Regions from separate parts of the Leucobacter muris genome, predicted to be linked through region 1. Evidence: predicted binding sites of a transcription regulator. Region 1 holds the regulator's gene; the other holds the start of a gene.
The links. The regulator HrcA, encoded in region 1, represses chaperone genes, less so after heat shock. The targets are predictions, from matches to a motif close to TTNGCACTCGNNNNNNNCGAGTGCNAA.

Region 1 (11,008 bases):
GCGCAACTGCGCGCCGCCGGTGTGCCGCACCGGACCGGTGAGACCGGGCTGCGCGGCGGTGGCACGGGTCTCGGCTGGGAGGTGCTCGCGCCCGCACCGGGCGCCGTGCCCGCCGACTCGAACGCCGCCAGTCTCGTGCTGCGCGTCGAGGCCGGCGGGGCGCTGGTGATGCTGCTCGCCGACACCGGCGAAGACGAGCAGCGCGCGTTGCGCGCCGGCGGCGCCGATCTCAGCGCCGCGGTCGTGAAGATCGCGCACCACGGCAGCCGGGACCAGGATCCGGTGCTGGCCGGCGCCATCGGCGCCGAACTGGCGCTCGTCTCGGTGGGCGCGGGTAACGGCTACGGACACCCCGCGGCCGCCGCGCTCGCCGCCTTCGCCCGGGTCGGAGCCCGCCCGCTGCGCACAGACCGTCACGGATCCCTCGCGATCAGCGGCTCGCCGGGTGAGCTACGCGCTTGGGCGGAGCGGACCTCCGCCTCGTCGCCCGAGACCGCTGCCCCCTGAGTTCGCCGCCCTCTGAGTTTGCGGCTTCCTCAGACCGTCACCCCGCCGCCTCGGCGAGAACCGCCCGCCCGTGTCGTCGTTCCCCGCGCCGGCCCTCGCCCTTCGCCGCCCCGCCCGCCGCGCCCGCCGTTGCCTCCGTTCAGGCCGCTCCCTTCGGACCCCTCCGTTCCGTCTGTTCCGTCTGTTCCCTCCGTTCCTTTCGTTCCGGTCGGTTCTCTTCGGTTCCTCCACCCCCGGTCTCCGCTTCCCGGCTCCGGCCTGCCTCGCCTCACGCACCGATCGACCTTCACGCACCGATTTCTCCGGGATTGAGGTGCTTGAGCGTGAATCGGTGCGGCGGGGGAAGGATATTGCAGGCGCGCGGTGCGGTGGGGAGGGATATGCGGGCGGGTCGGGGCCGGGATCGCCCGACCTCGGGCGTCGTGCCGGGCGGCGTGCGGGGCGCCGCGGGAGGCCGCTCCGGAAGGCGGCGTGCGGAGCGCCCCCGCGAGGCCGCCCCAAGGCCGCCCCGGAGACCCGGCACCGGGGCCGGGCGAGTAGGGTTGAGGGGTGGCAGCAGCACGAGGAGCGAAGAGCAAGATCCCGCAGCTCGACTGGACCGAGGCGCGCCCCGCGCCGGTGGTGCTGGTGAGCGGCCCAGAGGGCTTTCTCGCCGACCGCGCGGGCCAGGCGATCCGCGCCGCGCTGCTCGAGGCGAACACCGACCTCGAGGTGCACGACGTCGACGCCGCCTCGTACACCTCGGGCGAGCTGTTCACGATCGCGAGCCCGTCGCTGTTCGCCGAGCCTCGGCTGATCCGGGTCGAGGGCGTCGAGAAGTGCTCGGACGCGTTCATCGAGGACGCGAAGCGCTACGTCGCCGAGCCCGCCGATGACACCACCCTGGTGCTGCGCCATGCGGGAGGTCAGCGCGGCAAGGCGCTGCTCGACGCGGTGCGCGGGGGAGCGGTCGGCGGCATCGAGGTGGTCTGCGCCGAGGTGAAGAAGGATCAGGATCGCCTGGGGTTCGCGCAGGCCGAGTTCCGCAGGCTCGGGGCGCAGATCACGCCCGGTGCGCTGCGCATGATCGTGGCCGCCTACTCGGGCGGCATCGGGGAGCTCGCGGGGGCCTGCGCGCAGCTCGTATCGGACGCCGGATCGAGGCTCACCGAGGAAGAGGTGAACCGGGCGACCGAGGGCCGGGTCGAGACCAACGCCTTCAAGGTCGCCGACGCCGCGACGGCGGGGCGCGCCGCGGACGCCCTCGTGCTGCTGCGGCAGGCGCTCTCGACAGGCACCGACCCGATCCCGATGCTCGCCGCGCTCAATATGAAGGTGCGCGCGATGGCGCGGGTGTACGGCGCCGTCGGTTCGAGCGGGCAGCTCGCGAAGGAGCTCGGCATGGCGCCGTGGCAGGTGGATCGTGCGCTGCGCGAGGTGCGCGGCTGGCGCGAGGAGGACCTCGCCCGCTGCATCGACCTGGCCGCCGAGACGGAGTGGTTGCTGAAGGGCGGCAGCCGCGACCCCGAGTACGCGCTCGAGAAGTACCTGCTGTTCGTGGCGAAGCGCGGCCGCTAGCTCGAGCTCACCCGTCGAGACTGCCCATTCCTATCGAGTCGGCCTGATTGTCGCGCGAATGATAGGCCGACTCGGTGCAAATGGGCCGACTGAGCGAGTGCGAACGTCGCACCGCCCGGATACACGAAGAGACCCCGCCGAGGCGGGGTCTCTTCGTGAAACCGCGGAAGAACCGGTCGCTTAGAGCGCGGCCACCTGAGTGGCGAGCTTCGACTTGCGGTTCGCGGCCTGGTTCTTGTGGATGACGCCCTTCGAAACGGCCTTGTCGAGCTTCTTGCTGGCGAGGGCGAGCTTCTGCTCGGCCACGGCCTTGTCGCCGGCGGCGATGGCTTCGCGGGCGGCGCGCACGACGGTGCGGAGCTCGCTCTTGTAAGCCTTGTTGCGCTCGGTCGCCTTGCGGTTGGTCTTGATGCGCTTGATCTGCGACTTGATGTTTGCCACGTTGAATAGTGTCCTTTAGGTACAGGTTTGACGGTTGTTCCGCGCGGCGAGAGAGGGCACCTCGCGGGTTGTGTGGATTTCACCACACGCAAGCCAAGAATCAACTTTAGCAGAAGCGAACGCAGGAGTCTCGATTCCGGCACCGTGTCGGAGCCGCGCTGCGTCGGCGCAGCCGCTCATTCCTCGTCGCGCTGCAGTCGGTACCCCATGCCGGGCTCGGTCAGCAGGTACCTCGGCTCGGCGGGCTGCGGCTCCAGCTTCTTGCGCAGCTGGGAGAGGTAGAGGCGCAGATAGCCGGTGTCCTTTGCGTGTTCGGTGCCCCAGATGCGGGTGAGGAGCATCTGCCGGGTGACGAGTCTGCCTGAGTTCCTGATCAGCAGCTCCATGATCTGCCGCTCGGCGGCCGCGGCTGCGGCGATCCTCACGGTTTCCATACGGCCCGGGCTCCGATGCTCACGGAACCCGCGCGCCCGCGCGCTCCGCGGAGAGCCGGGCCCCGCCGCTGTGGGATAATGGCGGGCAATGTCTCCTCGCAGTGTGAACCCCCCAGTGCCGGCGTCGACCGACCCCGCGCAGATCCGCAACTTCTGCATCATCGCGCATATCGACCACGGCAAGTCGACGCTGGCCGACCGCATGCTGCAGATCACGGGCACCGTCTCGGATCGCGACATGCGCGCGCAGTACCTCGATAACATGGATATCGAGCGCGAGCGCGGCATCACCATCAAGTCGCAGGCCGTGCGCATGCACTGGTCGCTCGGCGGCGGCGAGTACGCCCTCAACATGATCGACACCCCCGGCCACGTCGACTTCAGCTACGAGGTGTCGCGCTCGCTCGCCGCGTGCGAGGGCGCGATCCTGCTGGTCGACGCCGCGCAGGGCATCGAGGCGCAGACCCTCGCCAACCTGTACCTGGCGATGGAGAACGATCTCGAGATCATCCCGGTGCTCAACAAGATCGACCTGCCGGCGGCCGACCCCGAACGGGTGGCGCGCGAGATCGCGGATCTCATCGGGGGCGACCCCGACGACATCCTGAAGGTCTCGGGCAAGACGGGCGCCGGCGTCGAGGAGCTGCTGGATCGTGTGGTCGAGCGCATCCCGGCGCCGGTGGGCGAGATCGACGCCCCCGCCCGCGCCATGATCTTCGACTCCGTCTACGACCCCTATCGCGGCGTGGTCACCTACGTGCGCATGGTCGACGGGCGCCTGACGCCGCGCGAGAAGATCCTCATGATGTCGACGAAGGCCGAGCACGAGGCCCTCGAGATCGGCGTGTCCGCTCCCGGGCCCACGCCGACGAAGGGGCTCGCGGTGGGCGAGGTCGGCTACCTCATCACGGGTGTGAAAGACGTGCGCCAGTCGAAGGTGGGCGACACCGTCACGACCAAGCTGCGGGCGGCGCAGGATCCCCTGCCCGGCTACACCGACCCGAAACCGATGGTGTTCTCGGGCCTCTACCCGCTCGACGGCAGCGACTACCCGATCCTGCGCGAGGCGCTCGACAAGCTCAAGCTGTCCGACGCGGCCCTGCAGTACGAACCCGAGACCTCGGTCGCGCTGGGATTCGGCTTCCGCTGCGGCTTCCTCGGGCTGCTGCACCTCGAGATCATCTCCGAGCGCCTGCGCCGAGAGTTCGACCTCGACCTCATCGCCACCGCGCCGAGCGTGATCTACCAGGTCACCACCGACGACGGCAAGGAGGTCACGGTTACCAACCCGTCTGAGTACCCCGACGGCAAGATCGCGAGCGTGCGCGAGCCGGTCGTGAAGACCGCGATCCTCGCACCCAAGGACTATGTGGGCGCGATCATGGAGCTCTGCCAGAGCCGCCGCGGCAGCCTCATGGGCATGGAGTACCTCGGCGAGCGAGTCGAGCTGCGCTACAGCATGCCGCTCGGCGAGATCGTGTTCGACTTCTTCGACCACCTCAAGAGCCGCACGCAGGGGTATGCGAGCCTCGACTACGAGCCGATGGGCGACCAGGAGGCCGATCTCGTGAAGGTCGACATCCTGCTGCAGGGCGACAAGGTCGACGCGTTCAGCGCGATCGTGCACCGCGACAACGCCTACCACTACGGCACGATGATGGCCGAGCGGCTGCGCAAGCTGATTCCGCGGCAGCAGTTCGAGGTGCCCATCCAGGCGGCGATCGGCGCCCGGGTCATCGCCCGCGAGACCATCCGCGCGATCCGCAAGGACGTGCTCGCCAAGTGCTACGGCGGCGACATCAGCCGCAAGCGCAAGCTGCTCGAGAAGCAGAAGGAGGGCAAGAAGCGCATGAAGATGGTCGGCCGCGTCGAGGTGCCGCAGGAAGCCTTCATCGCCGCGCTCTCGGGCGACGTGGAGGGCAAGGAGACCTCGAAGAAGTGAGGGTGAGCGAACGATGAGCAACGAGCAGCCCGCGCGGCGCAGCAGTCACATCGAGATGCCCGTCGCCTACGCGGCCGTCGGCGCGTCGAAGGCGCCCGACCTGGTGCGCTTCCCGCCCGACGGCACGACGTCCTACGAGGAGACCCTTCGCCTCGGCAGCGGCCAGGAGCGCTTCCTGCTGGCTTCGAGCCTGCTGATGACCTGGGGCGCCCAGCGCGGCAGCGGCGTCACCGTCGCCGACGTGGTGCGCGGATCGGGCGACCGCTACACGGGCGTGAGCTTCGACGACGACGGCCAGCCGCAGGCCGGGGGCGAGGTCGAGGAGCAGTTCGGGCCCGACGGCGAGCCCTACCTGGTGGCCGGCACGACCGCGGTGCTGCGCGCGCCCGGGCAGCAGCCCCGCAACGTGCTGATCGTCTACACCGTCGACGAGGAGCGGCGCTCGGGATTCGCCTGGGGCACGAGCGACGAGGCCGGCGCGGTGGGCGAGCAGCTCTTCATGATCGAGCACCGCGACGACGACACCGTGTGGGCGGTCGCCCGCGGCTTCCTGTCGGCCCCGAAGAGCGGCCTGCTCGGCCTCAAGGCGCGCGCCGACCTGCGGGCCGCCGTCGACGCGGTGAAGGCGCAGCTCGCCGCGCTCGCCCCGGGTGCGGGTGCGGTGGATCCCTCGGCCGCGCCGCAGACCGCGGCGCCCCAGACCGATGCCGATGCCGCTGCCGATGCGGGCGCCGACCCCGGAGTCGGGTTCGAGACCTCGGAGACCGACGACCTCGCCGCCGCTCAGGCCCCCGTTCCCGAGACGCCCGAGGCCGCCGACCCCGCCGAGTCCGACGAGACGGCGCCCGCCGCGGCGACCGACGGCCCCGCCGCGGTCGAGGAAGCCGCAGAGCCGACGGCCGAGCACTCCGTCGATCCCGCCGCGACGACCGATCCCGCCGACGGCCCCGACACGGGCGACGATGCCGAGCATTCTGCCTGAGGGAGACCCGGCGCCGGCCGACGGCTCGCTGCCGCCGAGCGCGGCCGTCGGCGCCGACGGACGACGCTTCGGGGTCTACGTGCACGTGCCGTACTGTCGCGTGCGCTGCGGCTACTGCGACTTCAACACGTACACCGCGAGCGAGCTCGGCGGAACGCGGCGCGACGACTACGCGGGGCAGGTGCAGCGCGAGCTCGGTTTCGGCGCCGAGGTGCTGCGGCGAGCCGGGGTGCCGGATCGCCGGGTGTCGACGGTCTTCTTCGGCGGAGGCACGCCGACGCTGCTGCCGGCGAGCGATCTCGCGGCGATGCTCGCCAGCATCCGCGACGAGTGGGGCCTCGAGCCCGGCGCCGAGGTGACGACCGAGGCGAACCCCGACTCGGTCGACGCGGCCTACCTCGCGACGCTCGCCGAGGCGGGGTTCACCCGAGTCAGCTTCGGCATGCAGTCGGCGGTGCCGCACGTGCTCGCCACCCTCGACCGTACGCACACGCCCGAGCGCATCCCGCTCGTGACCCGGTGGGCGCGCGAGGCGGGGCTGCAGGTGAGCGTCGACCTGATCTACGGCACGCCGGGGGAGTCGCTCTCCGACTGGGAGCGCTCGATCGACGCGGCGCTCGCGACCGATCCCGATCACATCTCGGCCTACGCCCTGATCGTGGAGCGGGGCACGAAGCTGGCGGCCCAGATCCGTCGCGGCGAGGTGCCCGAGCCGGACGAGGACCTGCACGCCGAGATGTACGAGCTGGCCGACGCCCGCTTCGCCGCGGCCGGGTTCTCGTGGTACGAGATCAGCAACTGGTCGCGCACGGCCGGCACCCGCTCGCGCCACAACCTCTCATACTGGACGGGCGAGGACTGGTGGGCCGCGGGCCCCGGTGCGCACAGCCACGTCGGCGGGGTGCGGTGGTGGAACGTGAAGCACCCGGGCGCCTACGCGCAGCGCATCGAGGCGGGCGTCTCGCCCGCGCACGCCCGGGAGACGCTGAGCGGCGACGCGCGACGGGAGGAGCGGGTGCTGCTCGAGACTCGGATCGCCGACGGCCTGCCCGCCGACGTGCTGCGGGCCGAGGAGCGCCGCGCGATCCCGCAGCTCATCGCCGACGGGCTCATCGACGGCCGCGCCGCGATCGCGGCAGCGGGCCGAACCGCGCGCGTGGTCCCCACGCTGCGCGGGCGACTGCTCGCCGACACGGTCGTGCACCGCCTGCTCGGCTGACGGCTCGGGGCGCCGGCGCGTCCGGGATCACGGGACTGAACCGCGGCTCAGATCCGCGCCCGCGGCGCCGGCCCCGCTCGCTCGGGGGTTCGCCGAGGGCGTGAGTCGCTGCCGACGGAGCGGCGGGGCCTGCGGTAGACTTGGCACTCTGAGATGGTGAGTGCCAAGAAGGGGGTGCGGTCACATGGTGTCCGAGCGCAGCCTGGCGGTGCTGCACGCGATCGTGAGCGACTACGTCTCCTCGAACGAACCCGTGGGATCGAAGGCCATCGTCGACCGGCACAGCTTCGGCGTCTCCGCCGCCACCATTCGCAACGACATGGCGCTGCTCGAGGAGGACGAGCTGATCGCTCAGCCGCACACCTCCTCGGGTCGCGTGCCCACCGACAAGGGCTACCGCCTGTACGTCGACACGCTCGCCAGGATCCGCCCGCTCAGCGCGGCGCAGCGATCCGCCATCGAGCGCTTCCTCGGCGAGTCGAGCGACCTCGACGACGTGATGGCCCGCACCGTGAGGCTGCTCGCGCAACTCACGAACCAGGTGGCCGTCGCCCACTACCCGTCGCTGCGCCGCACCGTGGTGCGCCACATCGACCTCGTCGCGATCGGCGAGGACCGGGTGCTGTGCGTGCTCATCCTCGGCAGCGGCGTGGTCGAGCAGCAGGTGGCCTGGCTGCCCGCATCGCAGGTCACCGAGGCGTGGGTGCACGGGCTGCGGCAGCGGATCGCCGAGACGGCGGTCGGGTCGGACGTCGAGACGGCGGCCACCGCGGTCGCAGACCTCATCGAGCGGGTCTCCGAGTGGGCCCAGCCCGACGAGGCCGAGCTCGTGCGTCGGGTGCTCTCGGTGGTCGGCAGCCAGCTGCAGGCCAATCGCAGCGAACGCATCGCCGTCGCCGGAGCGGCCAACCTGTCGCGCCCGGGCGAGTTCGCGGGCTCGCTGCCGGTGGTGCTCGAGGCCATCGAGGAGCAGGTGGCGCTGCTGCGGCTGTTCGGCGAGCTCGCGCACGACGGGCGCGACGTCTCCGCCTCGATCGGGCGCGAGAACGCGCCCTACGGCCTCGCGGCCACCTCGGTGATCGCGTCCAGCTACGAGCAGGAGGCCGACTCGGTCTCGCGTCTCGGCGTGCTGGGGCCCCTGCGCATGGACTACGCCGGCAACATCGCGGCCGTGCGCGCGGTCGCCCGCTATCTCAACCGCTTCCTGGGCGAGGAGCAGTAGCTCGGCGGGGCGCCCGCCCCGTCTCGCCCGGTCGTCATTTTCACCGAACAACACCCCTGAGGAGCACAACGTGGCCGACCACTACGAGACCCTCGGCGTGCCGCGCGAGGCGACGCCCGAAGATATCAAGAAGGCCTACCGCCGGCTCGCGCGCGAGCTGCACCCCGACGTGAACCCGAGCGACGACGCCGCAGAGCGCTTCAAGGACGTCACCCACGCCTACGACGTGCTGAGCGACCCCGAGCAGCGGCAGCGCTACGACATGGGGGGCGGCCAGGGCGGCGCCGCCGGCTTCGGCGACATCTTCGAGACCTTCTTCGGGGGAGGCTTCGGCGGCGCGCAGCGCGGCCCCCGCCCCCGCTCCGAGCGCGGCGACGACGCGATGATCCGCGTCGACGTCTCCCTCGAAGACGTGATCTTCGGCGTGCAGCGCGACATCACGGTCAACACGGCCGTGCTGTGCGAGGTCTGCCAGGGCAGCTGCTGTCAGCCGGGCACCCACCCGGTGACCTGCGACGTGTGCGGTGGCCAGGGCCAGGTGCAGCGCCAGGTGCGCTCGCTGTTCGGCAACGTCGTGACGATGCACCCCTGCGGCAGCTGCCACGGCTACGGCACCGTCATCGAGCACCCCTGCGTGGAGTGCGGCGGCAAGGGCCGCGTGCGCGAGCGCCGCATGATCCCCGTCGACATCCCCTCGGGCATCGACACCGGCACGCGCCTGCAGATGCGCGGCGGCGGCGAGGTCGGCCCGGGCGGCGGCCCCAACGGCGACCTGTTCATCGAGTTCCGCGTGATGCACCACGATGTGTTCAGCCGAGACGGCAACGACCTGCTCTGCACGATGCAGGTCTCGATGACCGACGCGGTGCTCGGCACCGCGGCGAAGCTGCAGGCGCTCGACGGCGAGGTGGAGGTCGAGGTCGCACCGGGCACCCAGTCGGGCGACGTGCTCACGGTGCGCGGGCGCGGCATCCAGGCGCTGCGCAGCACGAACCGCGGCGACCTCAAGATCGCCGTGCAGGTGAACACCCCCACCAAGCTGTCGAAGCGGGAGCAGGATCTCGTGCGCCAGCTCGCCTCGCTGCGCAGCGACGAGCCGCCGCACCTCGGCGAGTTCCAGCAGGGCTTCTTCGGCAAGCTGCGCGACCGTTTCTTCCGCCAGGGGTAGCGGTCGATGGCCAACCTCTACTACCGCGAGGATCTCGCGGCGGGGCAGCTCGCACCGGGCGCGCTCGTCGAGGTGACGGGCGACGAGGCGCGCCACGCGGTACGGGTGAGCCGGCTGCGCCAGGGGGAACGGATCCTCCTGGGCGACGGCGCAGGCACTCTCGGCGCGGGGGTAGCCGAGCAGGTGGCGAAGGATCGCTTCGCCGTGCGCATCGAGCGGGTGGAGGCGGCGCCCGAGCCGACGCAGCGCCTCGTGCTCGTGCAGGCGCTCGCCAAGGGCGACCGCGACGAGCGCGCGGTCGAGCAGGCCACCGAGTTCGGCGTCGACGAGATCGTGCCCTGGCAGGCTGCGCGATCGGTGTCGCGCTGGGATGGCGCGGGCGGCTCCGAGAAGTCGGCGAAGGGCGTCGCGAAGTGGGCGCGGGTCGCGCGCGAGGCGTCCAAGCAGTCGCTGCGGGCGCGCGTGCCGCGGGTGGCGTCGCCCGTGTCGTTCGATGATCTGTGCCGCATGGCGACGGCGGCCGACGCGGAGGTCGTGGCGCTGCATCCGCGGAGCGGGCGGCGCCTCGTGGCGTGGGCCGGGGGAGCGGCGGCCCGCTCGGCGCAGCGGATCGTGCTCGTCGTGGGCCCCGAGGGCGGCTTCGCCGATGGCGAGCTCGACGCGCTCGAGGCGGCCGGCGCGAGTGCGCTCGTGCTCGGGGACACGGTGCTGCGCACATCGTCGGCCGGCCCGGCAGCGCTCGCGGTGCTCGGCGCGGCCCTCGGGCGCTGGTAGCGCGTGCGAGTGTCGGCGGCGCACGCCCGGCTCTCGGCGGCGCGGCGTTAGACTGGACCCATGGCACAGGACACCATCTTCGGCAAGATCGCCTCCGGCGAGATCCCGGTCGAGATCCTCGCGGAGACCGAGCGCGTCGTCGCGTTCCCCGACATCGCGCCGCAGGCGCCGGTGCACATCCTCGTGATTCCCAAGACCTCGCAGTACGAGAACGTCGCCGAGCTCGCGGCGGCCGATCCCGAGCTGCTCGCCGAGATGATCGCCGTCGCGAAGCGCCTCGCCGACGAGCGCGCGAACGGCGAGTTCAGGATCATCTTCAACAACGGGGCGAGCGCGGGTCAGACCGTGTTCCACGTGCACGCGCACGTGCTCGCCGGCGAGTTCGAGGAGCGCTCGCTCATTGGATCCTAGAGAGGGAGTCCGTGAACTCGACTGACGCGCGATCGACGGGCGAAGGCGAAGCCCCGCAGGCGGGTTCCGAACCCGAGCTGCAGCGCACGGTGCTGCTGGCGGGCGTCGACCTGGCGTCCTTCCTCGGCCACCGCGACCAGCTCATCGCCGACCTCGAGGCGCAGCATCCGCTCGTCTCGTTCCATGCCCGCGATCAGGTGCTCACCATGCGGGGCCCCGCCTCAGCCGTGCGCACGGCGGAGCAGGTGGTCGAGGAGATCCTGCAGATCGCGAAGCTCAGCGGCGCCGTCTCGCGCCACGATGTGAAAGAGGTCACCCGAATGGTGCACGAGGGCAACGGTCCCACCGCGG
Region 2 (11,008 bases), 610 kb from region 1:
CGATCAGCGATCCGATGAAGAACCCGACGAGGATCGGGATCAGGGTGTCGAGGATGTGCGGCAGGTAGATGCCGAAGCGCTCCCCGAGGTTCTGCGTGATCTCGATCGGCGAGGGAAGGATGAACTTCGGGATCGAGAACCACTGGGTCGACAGCTCCCAGAAGACGAGCAGCAGCAGGATGAGCAGGACGGGAGAGAGCACCCCCTGCAGGAAGGTCTTCGATTTAAGCATCGGTGCGCTCCTCGGTCTCTGCTCGCATCAGTTCGCCGTGCAGCACGGATTGGAAGTCGGAGGTCTCGTGGGTCTGGCGGCCGAACGGCTCTCTCGGCCTCACGAGGGGGTTGACGTAGTCGGCCTGGATCCGCCCCGGCCTCGCCGACATCACCACGATGCGGTCGGAGAGATAGGCGGCCTCGTCGATCGCGTGCGTGACGAAGACGATGGTCTTCTTCGTCTCCTCCCAGATCCGGAGCAGTTCGACCTGCATCTTCTCCCGCGTGATGGCGTCGAGCGCCCCGAAGGGCTCGTCCATCAGCAGCACCATCGGGTCGAGGATCATCGCCCGGCAGAGGGAGACCCGCTGCCGCATACCGCCCGAGAGCTCGTGCGGATACGAGTTGAGAAACGCCCCGATCCCCACGAAGTCGGCGATCTCCTGGATCTCCGACTGGCGGGGCCGCTGCCCCGCCAGCTCGGAGAGATAGGCGATGTTCGCGCCGACCGTTCGCCACGGCAGCAGTCGGGCCTCCTGGAACACGTTGCCGATCTTGCGCTGCTTCCGCACCTCCTGCACGGTCTGCCCCGCGATCGTGACCGACCCCGACGTGGGCTCCAGCAGAGCCCCGATCGTGGAGAGGAGGGTGCTCTTCCCGCACCCCGATGGGCCGATGAGGCTCACGAACTCTCCCTCCTCGATGTCCAGGTCGATGTGCGAGAGCGCGTGCACGGACTTCGTCTTCGTTTGATACGTCAGACTCAGATCCTTGATCGCGATGTAGGTCATGAGGGGGTCACCACAGCTTTCCGTGTCGTTTCGAGGTCTCTCGGTCGCGCAGCCCGCTCAGTCGAGCGGCTGCGGCTTCCAGGCGTCCTCGGGCAGGTAGTCGTTCGTGTAGATCTCGCTCACCGAGACCTCGGATCCGAGCACCTCGCCCGCGAGCAGACTGTCCGCGAGGGCCTGCCAGGCGGTGTCGTCCATCCATCCCCAGCCGTGCTCGTCGGTGCGGTCGCTGTACATCAGCTCGTGCGACGCCTCCAGGGTCTTCAGCAGGAACGCCGCGTCCGTCTCCGGGCGCTGCTTCACGTAGATGTCGACGACGGCGTCGAGGTCCTCTGCGGCGGTCTCGTACCCGCGCATCGTGGCCTCGAGGAAGCGCGAGACGGCGTCGGCGTGATCGGCCAGGTACGCGTCGTTCGCGAAGATCGAGTGGCCGAGGATCGGCTGCTCCTCCGTGCTGAAGGAGAGGAATAGGGGGTCGACGCCCTCGTCGGCGAACTGGATCACGTGGTGGTTGTTCTGACCGGTGCAGGCGTCGGCCGCCCCGGAGAGCACCACCGTGCACTTGGCCTGCGGGTCCACGAACGAGAGCGCGAGATCGCTCTCCGAGTCGAGGCCCGCCTCGGCGAGCTTCGATCGGAGCATCGCCTGCTCGGGGCTCGCCGCGGCCGTCGAGACGGTCTTGCCCTCGAGGTCCTCGAACGACTCGATGCCGCTGGCGGCCGGCGCGATGACACCGGAGGAGGTGCGCTGCAGGTGGTTGGCGACCACCGTGAACTCGAGGCCCGAGTCCACTCCGCTCAGGATCGTGTCCGGGCCGGCGAGGCCGAGGTCGCTCTCGCCCGCCGCGACGGCCTGCACGGTAGCCGTGGAGCCCGAGAGGAACTGGAGCTCGACGTCGAGGCCCGCCTCCTCGTAGTATCCGAGCTCATCGGCCACGACGATCCCGTCCCATTCCGCCACGGGGTAGGTCCAGTGGAGCGCGAGCCGCAGCTTCGTCGGCTGCTCGCTCTCGGAGTCCGGGGCGGGCGAGCCGCCGCCGGAACAGGCGACGGTGGCTGCGATCAGGACGCCGGCGAACACGGCCCCCACTGCGCGGATGGTTTTCATGGTTTCTCCTCATCATCGAGTTTTGGCTACCAAATCCGTATTGTGTATACAGTAAAGCATAAATGGATCGCAAATGTTACACTTTTATTAAGAAGCCCGAACGGGCTGGAGCGATAGGAGAACAGTGAGCAGGACACGCAGCGGGACCACCGACGAAGACGCACTCGAAGCGGTCCGCGATCTCCTGACCACCGGTCAGCTGCGCCCCGGACAGGCCATCCGGCAGGTCGAGCTGGCGGAGCGCCTCGGCGTGAGTCGCGTGCCCGTCAGAGAGGCGCTCAAGACCCTCGAAGCCGTCGGGCTGCTGCAGCACACCGCGAACCGCAGCTACATCGTGTCCAAGCTGAGCTTTCGCGAGATCGAGGAGATCTACCGGCTCCGGGAGATCCTCGAATCCGACGCCATCCGCCAGACCCTCGCGCAGGGCGCCTCCCGGCAGCTCATCTGGAAGATGGAGCAGGCGCACGAGCGAGAGCTCGCCGCTCCCGGCGGCGACATCATCCTGAGCACCAAGCTGAACCGCGAGTTCCACTTCCCCCTCTTCGACGGCGCGACCGCCGCGCAAGTGCGACTGATCAGACAGCTCTGGGACTGCACCGACCCCTACCGCATCCTCTACTACGAGAACCACGGGCACCTCGAGAGCGCGCTGGCCGAGCACACCGAGATCCTGGAGGCGGTGAAGACCGGCGACGCCGAGCTCGTCATCGCGCTCTCCGACAGCCACCGCCAGCGCGGCATCAATCAGCTCGCCCCGATCGTCGAGTAGCGGCCGGCGGGCCGGGCCGCTCCTCGGCGCACGCGAGAAGCGCCGCCTCTGCGAGCCGCTTCCGATCCACCTTGTTCGCCGCGGCGAGCGGGAACGCGTCGAGCGGCCAGATGCGACGCGGGTGCGCGAACGGCTCGAGCCTGCCCAGCACGTGCTGCTGCAGGGCGCGCTCGTCGAATTCGAAACCCGGGCTGACCAGCACGAACGCGACCGGCTTCCGCCCCTTCAACGCGTCCGGCACGGGCAGCACGACCGCGGAGAGGACCGCGGGATGCGCCTCCAGCGCCTCCTCGACCGCCTGCGGGTAGACGGTCTCGCCGCCGCACTTGAAGACGTCGTCCTCGCGCCCCGCGAACCAGAAGAACCCCTGGTCGTCCACCTCGAACAGATCGCCCGTGTGATGGAACCCGTCGGACGTGACGGGAGGCACGAGATCCGGGCGATTCCGATAGCGCATCATCATCGACGGACTGCGCACCTCCAGGACCCCTCTGCCGCTCGTCGGCTCGCCGTCGGAGTCGACCAGGCGGATCCGGGGCACCCGCCGCGCGGCGCCGACCGACCCGAGGGGCGTCGGAAGGCCGTCCGGGTGGGGGCCGAACACCCCGGGCCCCGACTCCGTGGTGCCGTAGGAGGTCGTCACCGACGCTCCGGGGAACCAGCTCTCGATCTCGGCGAGCATCTCGTGGGAGGAGGGCGCAGAGCCCATCGTCACGCGCGCGACGCTCGACAGATCCAGCTCCCCGAGGAGATCGTGCTCCCTGCCCAGCATCGCGAACATCGGCGGCACACCCGTGAGATCGGTGACGCGGTGGCGCTCCACGGCGCCGAGGAAGGCTCGCGACTCGAATCTCGGCATGACGACCAGGGTTCCCCGCTGCGAGACGCAGGACAGGGCGAACATGAGCGCCGCGATGTGATTGAGCGGAGCCGCCACGAGCATCCGCGTCTCGGGCCGGGCGACGGCGGGCGCGACGGTCTCGACGATCCACCTCAGCGTGCGATTGCCGAGTTCGACACCCTTGGGCTGCCCCGTCGAGCCCGACGTGTAGAGGATGAGGCCCAGCTCGTCGTCCGGGCGCCGCACCGCCTCGCCCCCCGCACCGCCGCTCCCCCGCTCTTCGGCGTCGCCTGGCTCCAGCAGCGGCAGCGCCGAGACGCCCCACTCCGAGAGCGATGCGATGCGCGGTCGGTCGGCGAGCACCGTGTGCAGGTCGGCGTCGGCGACGATGAACTCCACGCCGGGCCGAGGCAGCTTCACGCTGATCGGCACGGGCACCGCCCCCGCGTGCACGACCGCGGCGAAGGCGGCGATCCAGGCGATGCCGTTATCGGCGAAGATGCCGATCGCGCGGCCCGGCCTCAACTCCGCCGAGTACTCCGAGAGCATCCGGTCCCGCAGCAGAGCCAGTCGGCGCAGCGTGCAGCGGTGCTCGCCGGTCTCCGACATCTCGATGACCTCCGCCTCCGCCGAGTCGGGGATGAGCAGCCGCTCCCACGCAGTCGATTCGTTCCCGGTTCCCATCTCTCGCCTCTCCTCGTCCCGCTTCACCGCGCGATCGCGAAGGTCGCGAACGCGCCGCTCGCCATCGCGACGAGCACTCCGTCCTCTCGGAGCACTCGCGCCTCCGCCACCGTCAGCGTCCTGCCCTTCCGCACGAGCGAACCCGTCGCCGTCAGCGGTTCCTCCCGAGTCGGCGCGAGGAACCGCACGTTCAGGTCGACGGTCGGGGCGGCCGCGCCGAACGCCGCCATCACGGCGCACTCCGCGGCGAGGTCGAGCAGCGCGGCGATGACGCCTCCGTGCGTGTGACCGCCGTCTCCGCCGTTGCCCCAGCTCGGCACCCACTCCGCTCTGAGACGCACCGATCCGTCCGGGTCGATCCCCGTGAGCCGGGCCGGGAGCCACGCCTGGAACGGAGCATCGTCGATCACGTCCGAGATCCGTTCGAGGATCTCCGCCTCGTTCTCGGCCCCGCTCATCGGTCTTCGTCGCCCCAGGGATCGATCAGGATCTTCCCGATCACCTCGCGATCGCGGATCCGCCGGAGTCCCTCGACCGTCTGGCTCAGCGGCAGCACGTCGCTGATGCAGGGCTCGAGGCGCCCCTCCGACACGTCGGCCAGCAGCGCGACGATGTCCTCCGGACCGTATCCGTTCGAACCGATCACCTGAAGCTCGTAGGTCCAGATGTACCGCAGGTCCTCCTCGGGGGCGTATCCGGCGGTGGCTCCGCACGTCAGGATCCTGCCTCCGAGCGCGGTCGACTTCAGCGTCGGGCGCCACGTGTCTCCGCCGGTGAAGTTGATGACGACGTTCATGCCGGTGCGGTCGTCGAAGCGGCTCGGCTTGCCGTGGTGCTCCACCACCCACGCGAAGATGTCCTCTTCGCGGTAGTTCAGCACTTCGTCGGCCCCGAGCTCCAAGAGCGCCCGGCCCTTCTCCTCGCTTCCGACGGCGGCGACCACGTGCGCGCCGAGGCGCTTCGCGAGCTGCACGCAAGCGACGCCCACCCCGCCGGATGCGCCGAGCACCAGCACGCGGTCCCCGCGCGGATCGCCCCTTTGCCGATCACCATGCGGTGCGCGGTGCCGTAGGCGACGGGCAGCGCCGCCGCGAGGTGCTCGCTCACGTCGTCGGGAAGCCTGATCAGCAGGCGGGCGTCGACCTCCACGTACTGCTGGAGGCCGCCATCGTACACCTCTCCGATCAGGCCCAGCTCCGGCAGAGAGGCGAGCCAGGGCATCACGACGACGCGGTCTCCGACCGCCCACTCGGCGGCGACGCCCTCGCCGACCTCGACGATGCGGCCCGCCACGTCGATACCGGGCACGACGGGCATCGGTATGGTGATGCCCGGCATCCCGCGGACGGTGAAGATGTCGTGGTAGTTCAGCGACGACGCGCCGACGCGCAGCACCACCCTCCCGGGCCCGGCTGCGGGTCTCGCTCGGTCATCACGGATCTGCAGAACATCGATATCCCCGTGCTCGGGCAGGACGACAGCGCGCATTCAAGACTCTCCTTCGAGTGGCAACACCCGAAGAATACATCACTTTGAGAAAAATAAATACTGATACTTAAAACTGAATACTCTTTACCTCGACCGCGGGAGACCCTCCGGCTCGGGCGAGGCTCCTCGCATACGCATACAACGAGGCCGGGCCCCGATCCATGAAGGATCGGGGCCCGGCCTCGTGCGGGAGGGAGCGCTCAGCGCTCGACCACCGCGAGGATGTCGCGCGCCGAGAGCACGAGGTAGTCGTCGCCGCCGACCTTCACCTCGGTGCCGCCGAACTTCGAGTAGATCACCACGTCGCCGACGCTCACGTCGAGCGGAATGCGGGTGCCGCTGTCGGCGACGCGACCGGGACCCACGGCCACGACCTCGCCCTCCTGCGGCTTCTCCTTGGCGCTATCCGGAATCACCAGACCGGACGCGGTGGTCTGCTCTGCCTCGACCTGCTTGATGACGATACGATCCTCGAGCGGCTTGATGGCTACCGACACGGTTGACCTCTTTCCAATGTCTGAAGGTTCTCTCGCGCCCGCCCCATGCGAGCGCGCCTAAGCAGAGTTTAGAACCCCCGTTGGCACTCTCGCAAGGGGAGTGCCAACGCGGCGCCGTCGGATCGCCCAAAGCGAACGGGATCCGTCACCCGACGACACGCACTCGCCCACGCCAGCCTATCGCCGCCTAGAATCGAAGTGACAGCCGATGCGCATCACGGCGGATCGGCGCCCCAACCGCTCGAGGAGCAGTCATGACCACCCCACACCCTCCCCAGCAGCCCGGAACGCCCCACGCCGCATATCCGCAGAACCCACAGGGAGCGCCCGCGGCCCCTCAGTTCCAGCAGCCGGTCCAGCAGCCCGCCGCATATCGGCCCCAGGCCTCCACGGCCACCACGCTCGGCGCCACCAACACCTACGCCGTGCTCGCGATCATCTTCGGCTTCCTCGTGCCCATCGCCGGCATCGTGTTCGGCCACATGGGCCTCAACCAGATCAAGCGCAACGGCGATCCCGGTCGCGGTCTCGCCCTCACCGGCCTGATCGTGGGCTACGCCTACTTCGCGTTCATCGCGATCTTCATCGTCGTCTACATCGGGTTCATCGCCATGATGATCGCGGCCACGGGCAGCGCCTTCTCGGGATCCGACTACTACTACTGAGCCGCCGCCTCGGCCGCGGTACACCGCCCAACGAAAGGAACACGCAGTGTCCCAGAACCAGCCGCCCGCGGGCGACGCCTCCCAGCCCCAGCAGAACGCCTCAGCCGCCCCCGGCGACCCGGGCCAGCAGCCGCAGTACGCCGCCCCGCAGCAGCCCCAGTACGCGCCGCCGCCGCAGCCGGGCTACCCGCAGGCTCAGCAGCCCTACGCCGCTCAGCAGGCCTACGCGCAGCAGGCCCCCCTACCAGCAGGCGTACGCCGCCGCGCCGCCCACCAACACCCTGGCGATCATCGCACTCATCAGCTCGTTCTTCATCTCGCTGGCGGGCGTCATCTGCGGCCACATCGCGCTGAAGCAGATCGAGCGCACCGGCGAGAGCGGCCGCGGCCTCGCGCTCGCCGGCCTCATCATCGGATACGTGGGTCTCGCGATCGGCGCGATCGTCGTGCTCTTCTACGTGATCCTCATCATCGGTCTGGCCTCCTCCTCGAGCTACTGACGATGGCGGCAGCCGCGCCGACCCCGAGCATCGCAGCCCCCGGCTGGCAGGAGCTCGTCACCCCGGCGGGTGGCGAGCTCCTCGCTCGTATCACCGGCGAACTGCAGCACGGCCGCGCACTCGACCGGATCGCGCGCGACCTGCGCTCCGAGGGCGCCGATCCCGCGCTGCTCGCCGCCGCGCTCACCCAGACCGATCTGCGCTCGCGCGCGGCGGCCAAGTTCGGCGAGAGCGCCTCGCACATGCTCTTCACGCGGGCGGCCCTCGAGCAGGCCACCCGATCGCGTGCGGCGGAGCTGCACGCAGCGCGGTTCCGAGCGGCCGGCTGCCGCTCGGTCGCCGACCTCGGATGCGGCATCGGCGCGGAATCCCTGGCCTTTCTCGAGGCGGGTCTCGACGTGCATCCGGTCGAGCTCGATCCCCTCACCGCCGCCTTCGCGCAGCACAACCTCGCCCTCGCGGCGAAGCGGCTGGGAGCGGCGGCTCCCGCGGTGCGCCTCGGCGACGCCGAGTCGATCGGTCCGGGCGACGCCGAAGCCGTGTTCCTCGATCCCGCCCGCCGCACCGCCGGCCACACCGGCACGCGCAGGCTCGCCTCGCCCGACGACTACTCCCCCTCGCTGAGCTTCGCGTTCGGCCTCGCGCGCGAGCGGCCCACCGGAGTGAAGCTCGGCCCCGGCCTCGACCGCGAACTGATCCCCGACGACGCCGAAGCCCAGTGGGTGTCGCTCGACGGGCAGCTCGTCGAGACCGGGCTCTGGTTCGGTGCGCTCGCCCGGCCCGGCGTGCGCCGGGCCGCGCTCGTGCTGCGAGGCGCCCAGGAGGCCGCAGAGCTCACCGGCGCGCACGACTCCGCCGATGCCGACGTGCGCCCGCTCGGCGAGTACCTCTACGAACCCGACGGCGCCGTGATCCGCGCCCGCCTCATCGGCTCGCTCGCCGATCGGCTCCACGCCGGCATGATGTCGGCCGGGATCGCCTATCTCACGGCCGACCGGCTCGTGGAGACGCCGTTCGCGAGCGCGTTCCGCGTCGTCGAGACCCTGAGCTCGCGCGAGAAGGATCTGCGCCGGGCCCTCGCCGCTCGCGACATCGGCGCGCTCGAGATCAAGAAGCGGGGTGCGGACGTCGACCCCGCGGCGCTGCGGCGCCGACTGAAGCTGCGCGGGTCGCGCAGCGCCACGCTGTTTCTCACACGCGACGCGCAGGGCCGGCACGTGGCGCTGCTCGCCGAGCGCTGCTGAGCCCGGCCCTGCCCGGCCGAGCGCCTGTGCGCGGCCCCAGTGCGAGCAGCGCGCCGCCGCCACACACGCCGAGCGGGGCGGGTCCGGAATGATCCCGGACCCGCCCCGCTCGTGCGGCGCGCGAGCCGCTCAGTAGTTCACGTCGGAGCAGGAGACGGTCTGCCCGGCGATCTCGACGAACTCGGCGCCGTTCATGCACTGCTGCACGGCATCCACCCCCGCGCCCAACGCCCAGACGACGGTGATCGTGACGATGATGCCGATGACGAGGCCGATCGCGCCGGTGACGAGACCGGTGATGGAGAACGCCTTCGGCTGCTTCTTCATCAGCGCGACGATGCTCAGCACCAGGCCGACGAGCGCGAGGATCGCGCCGAGGAACGGCACGAAGCTCAGCACGAGGCCGGCGATGCCGAGCGCCATGCCGGTGATGGCCAGGGCCTTCTTGGGCTGAGCCGGAGCGGCGCCGTACGCCGGCGCTGCGGGCTGCTCCGACGGAACCGCCGGCGGAACCGGCGGGACGGGGTTCGAGGCGGGCTGGCCGCCGGGCTGCGTGTCAGACATGTTGCTCCTTCGATCAAGCTCGACGGGGCGCTCCCCCGATCGCTCTTCCACCATAATGTCGAGCGGGCGGCGACCGCGACCCCGAATCGGTGCGTCACCGAATTCATCGGATGATCAGCGGACCTGGATCTCCGTCACGGGCAGGGTCGAATCTGCTCCGAACCCGAGCCCCGAGGGCTCGTGCCCGGCCGCCACCAGCTGCGCTCCGATGGAGGCGATCATGGCGCCGTTGTCGGTGCAGAGCGAGAGCGGGGGCACGCGCAGCTCGACCCCGGCCGCCTCGCAGCGCTCGCGCGCGAGTTCCCGCACTCGCGCGTTCGCGACCACTCCCCCGCCAAGCAGCAGGCGCGGCACCGCGAGGTCTCGGCATGCGGCGAGCGCCTTCGTGATCAGCACGTCGGCGACGGCCTCGCGGAAGCTGGCCGCGACGTCGGCGACCGGCAGCGGTTCGCCGCTCTGCTCGTGCTTCTCGACCCATCGTGCCACCGAGGTCTTGAGGCCAGAGAACGAGAAGTCGTAGCGGTGCCGCTCGAGATCCTTCGGCAGGGTGAGCCCGCGCGGGAAGCGGATCGCGTTCGGGTCGCCGTCGGCGGCCACGCGGTCGATCTGCGGCCCCCCGGGATAGGGCAGGCCGAGCAGGCGCGCCACCTTGTCGAAGGCCTCGCCCGCCGCGTCGTCGATCGTCTCGCCCAGCATCTCGACGTCGCTCACGAGGTCGCGCACGAGCAGCAGCGAGGTGTGGCCGCCCGAGACGAGCAGCGCCACCGTGGGCAGTTCGAGCTCGCCCACGGCGCCCACGGCCTCCCGCAGGCCTTCGCCCTGCAACAGGTCGGCGCCGACGTGCCCGACGAGATGGTTCACGGCGTAGAGCGGCTTGCCCAGACCGACGGCCAGCGCCTTGGCCGCCGCGACCCCCACCATGAGCGCGCCCGCGAGCCCGGGGCCGCAGGTGACGGCCACCGCGTCGAGCTCGTCGAGCGTCACCCCGGCCTCGTCGAGCGCCCGCTCGATCGTGGGGGTCATCGCCTCGAGGTGGGCGCGCGCCGCGACCTCGGGAACGACCCCGCCGAAGCGGGAGTGCTCGTCCATGGAGGAGGCGATGGCGTTGGCGAGCAGCCTGCGGCCGCGCACGATGCCCACGCCCGTCTCGTCGCAGCTCGTCTCGATGCCGAGCACGAGCGGCCCGCCGCGCGTCTCGTCGGCGGCGCCGAGCGGCTCGGTGGCGTTCATGGACGACTCCTCATCTCGAGCTTCATGATCACGGCGTCCACCCCGTCGGGCTGGTAGTAGCGGGGGCGCACGCCGAGCTGCTCGAACGCGAGCGAGCGGTAGAGCCCCTGGGCGACGGGGTTGTCGGCCCGCACCTCGAGGAAGACCTCGCGCACTCCCGCCCGTTCGGCCTCGTCGAGCAGCGCCTCCATGAGCCGGCGACCGTGTCCGCCGCCTCGGGCCTCGGGGGCGACCGCGATCGTCTGCACATCGCCCTCGGCGCCCACCATCAGCAGACCCGCGTATCCGCGCACAGCGTCGTCGCCGTCGACCAGCACGACGTAGTGCCGGTGGTCTGCGGCGAGTTCTTCCCGCATCATCTCGCGGCTCCAGGCGTCGGATCCGAACACCGCGCTCTCGATGGCCCAGATCGCGTCGA

Region 2: groES (co-chaperone GroES) is a predicted target of HrcA. The motif match lies at 6,468-6,494, and genes of this name have one in related genera.

Annotation. Positions count from the first base shown of each region.
Region 1 covers NZ_CP035037.1:1,514,245-1,525,252, forward strand. The annotation lists gene Leucomu_RS07120 (ComEC/Rec2 family competence protein) at 1-507, shown strand, start outside; gene holA (DNA polymerase III subunit delta) at 1,057-2,064, shown strand; gene rpsT (30S ribosomal protein S20) at 2,245-2,505, opposite strand; partial or broken gene Leucomu_RS07135 (winged helix-turn-helix domain-containing protein) at 2,682-2,903, opposite strand; gene lepA (translation elongation factor 4) at 3,028-4,881, shown strand; gene Leucomu_RS07145 (DUF1990 family protein) at 4,895-5,863, shown strand; gene hemW (radical SAM family heme chaperone HemW) at 5,844-7,082, shown strand; gene hrcA (heat-inducible transcriptional repressor HrcA) at 7,267-8,304, shown strand; gene dnaJ (molecular chaperone DnaJ) at 8,375-9,472, shown strand; gene Leucomu_RS07165 (16S rRNA (uracil(1498)-N(3))-methyltransferase) at 9,479-10,246, shown strand; gene Leucomu_RS07170 (histidine triad nucleotide-binding protein) at 10,307-10,657, shown strand; gene Leucomu_RS07175 (PhoH family protein) at 10,669-11,008, shown strand, end outside.
Region 2 covers NZ_CP035037.1:900,965-911,972, reverse strand. The annotation lists partial or broken gene Leucomu_RS15910 (ABC transporter permease) at 1-232, opposite strand, end outside; gene Leucomu_RS04325 (ABC transporter ATP-binding protein) at 225-1,004, opposite strand; gene Leucomu_RS04320 (ABC transporter substrate-binding protein) at 1,062-2,108, opposite strand; gene Leucomu_RS04315 (GntR family transcriptional regulator) at 2,233-2,877, shown strand; gene Leucomu_RS04310 (class I adenylate-forming enzyme family protein) at 2,849-4,402, opposite strand; gene Leucomu_RS04305 (PaaI family thioesterase) at 4,426-4,860, opposite strand; gene Leucomu_RS15430 (zinc-binding dehydrogenase) at 4,857-5,345, opposite strand; gene Leucomu_RS15425 (quinone oxidoreductase family protein) at 5,276-5,890, opposite strand; gene groES (co-chaperone GroES) at 6,091-6,387, opposite strand; gene Leucomu_RS04290 (DUF4190 domain-containing protein) at 6,642-7,052, shown strand; gene Leucomu_RS15420 (DUF4190 domain-containing protein) at 7,034-7,552, shown strand; gene Leucomu_RS04280 (class I SAM-dependent methyltransferase) at 7,555-8,796, shown strand; gene Leucomu_RS04275 (hypothetical protein) at 8,926-9,360, opposite strand; gene tsaD (tRNA (adenosine(37)-N6)-threonylcarbamoyltransferase complex transferase subunit TsaD) at 9,475-10,590, opposite strand; gene rimI (ribosomal protein S18-alanine N-acetyltransferase) at 10,587-11,008, opposite strand, start outside.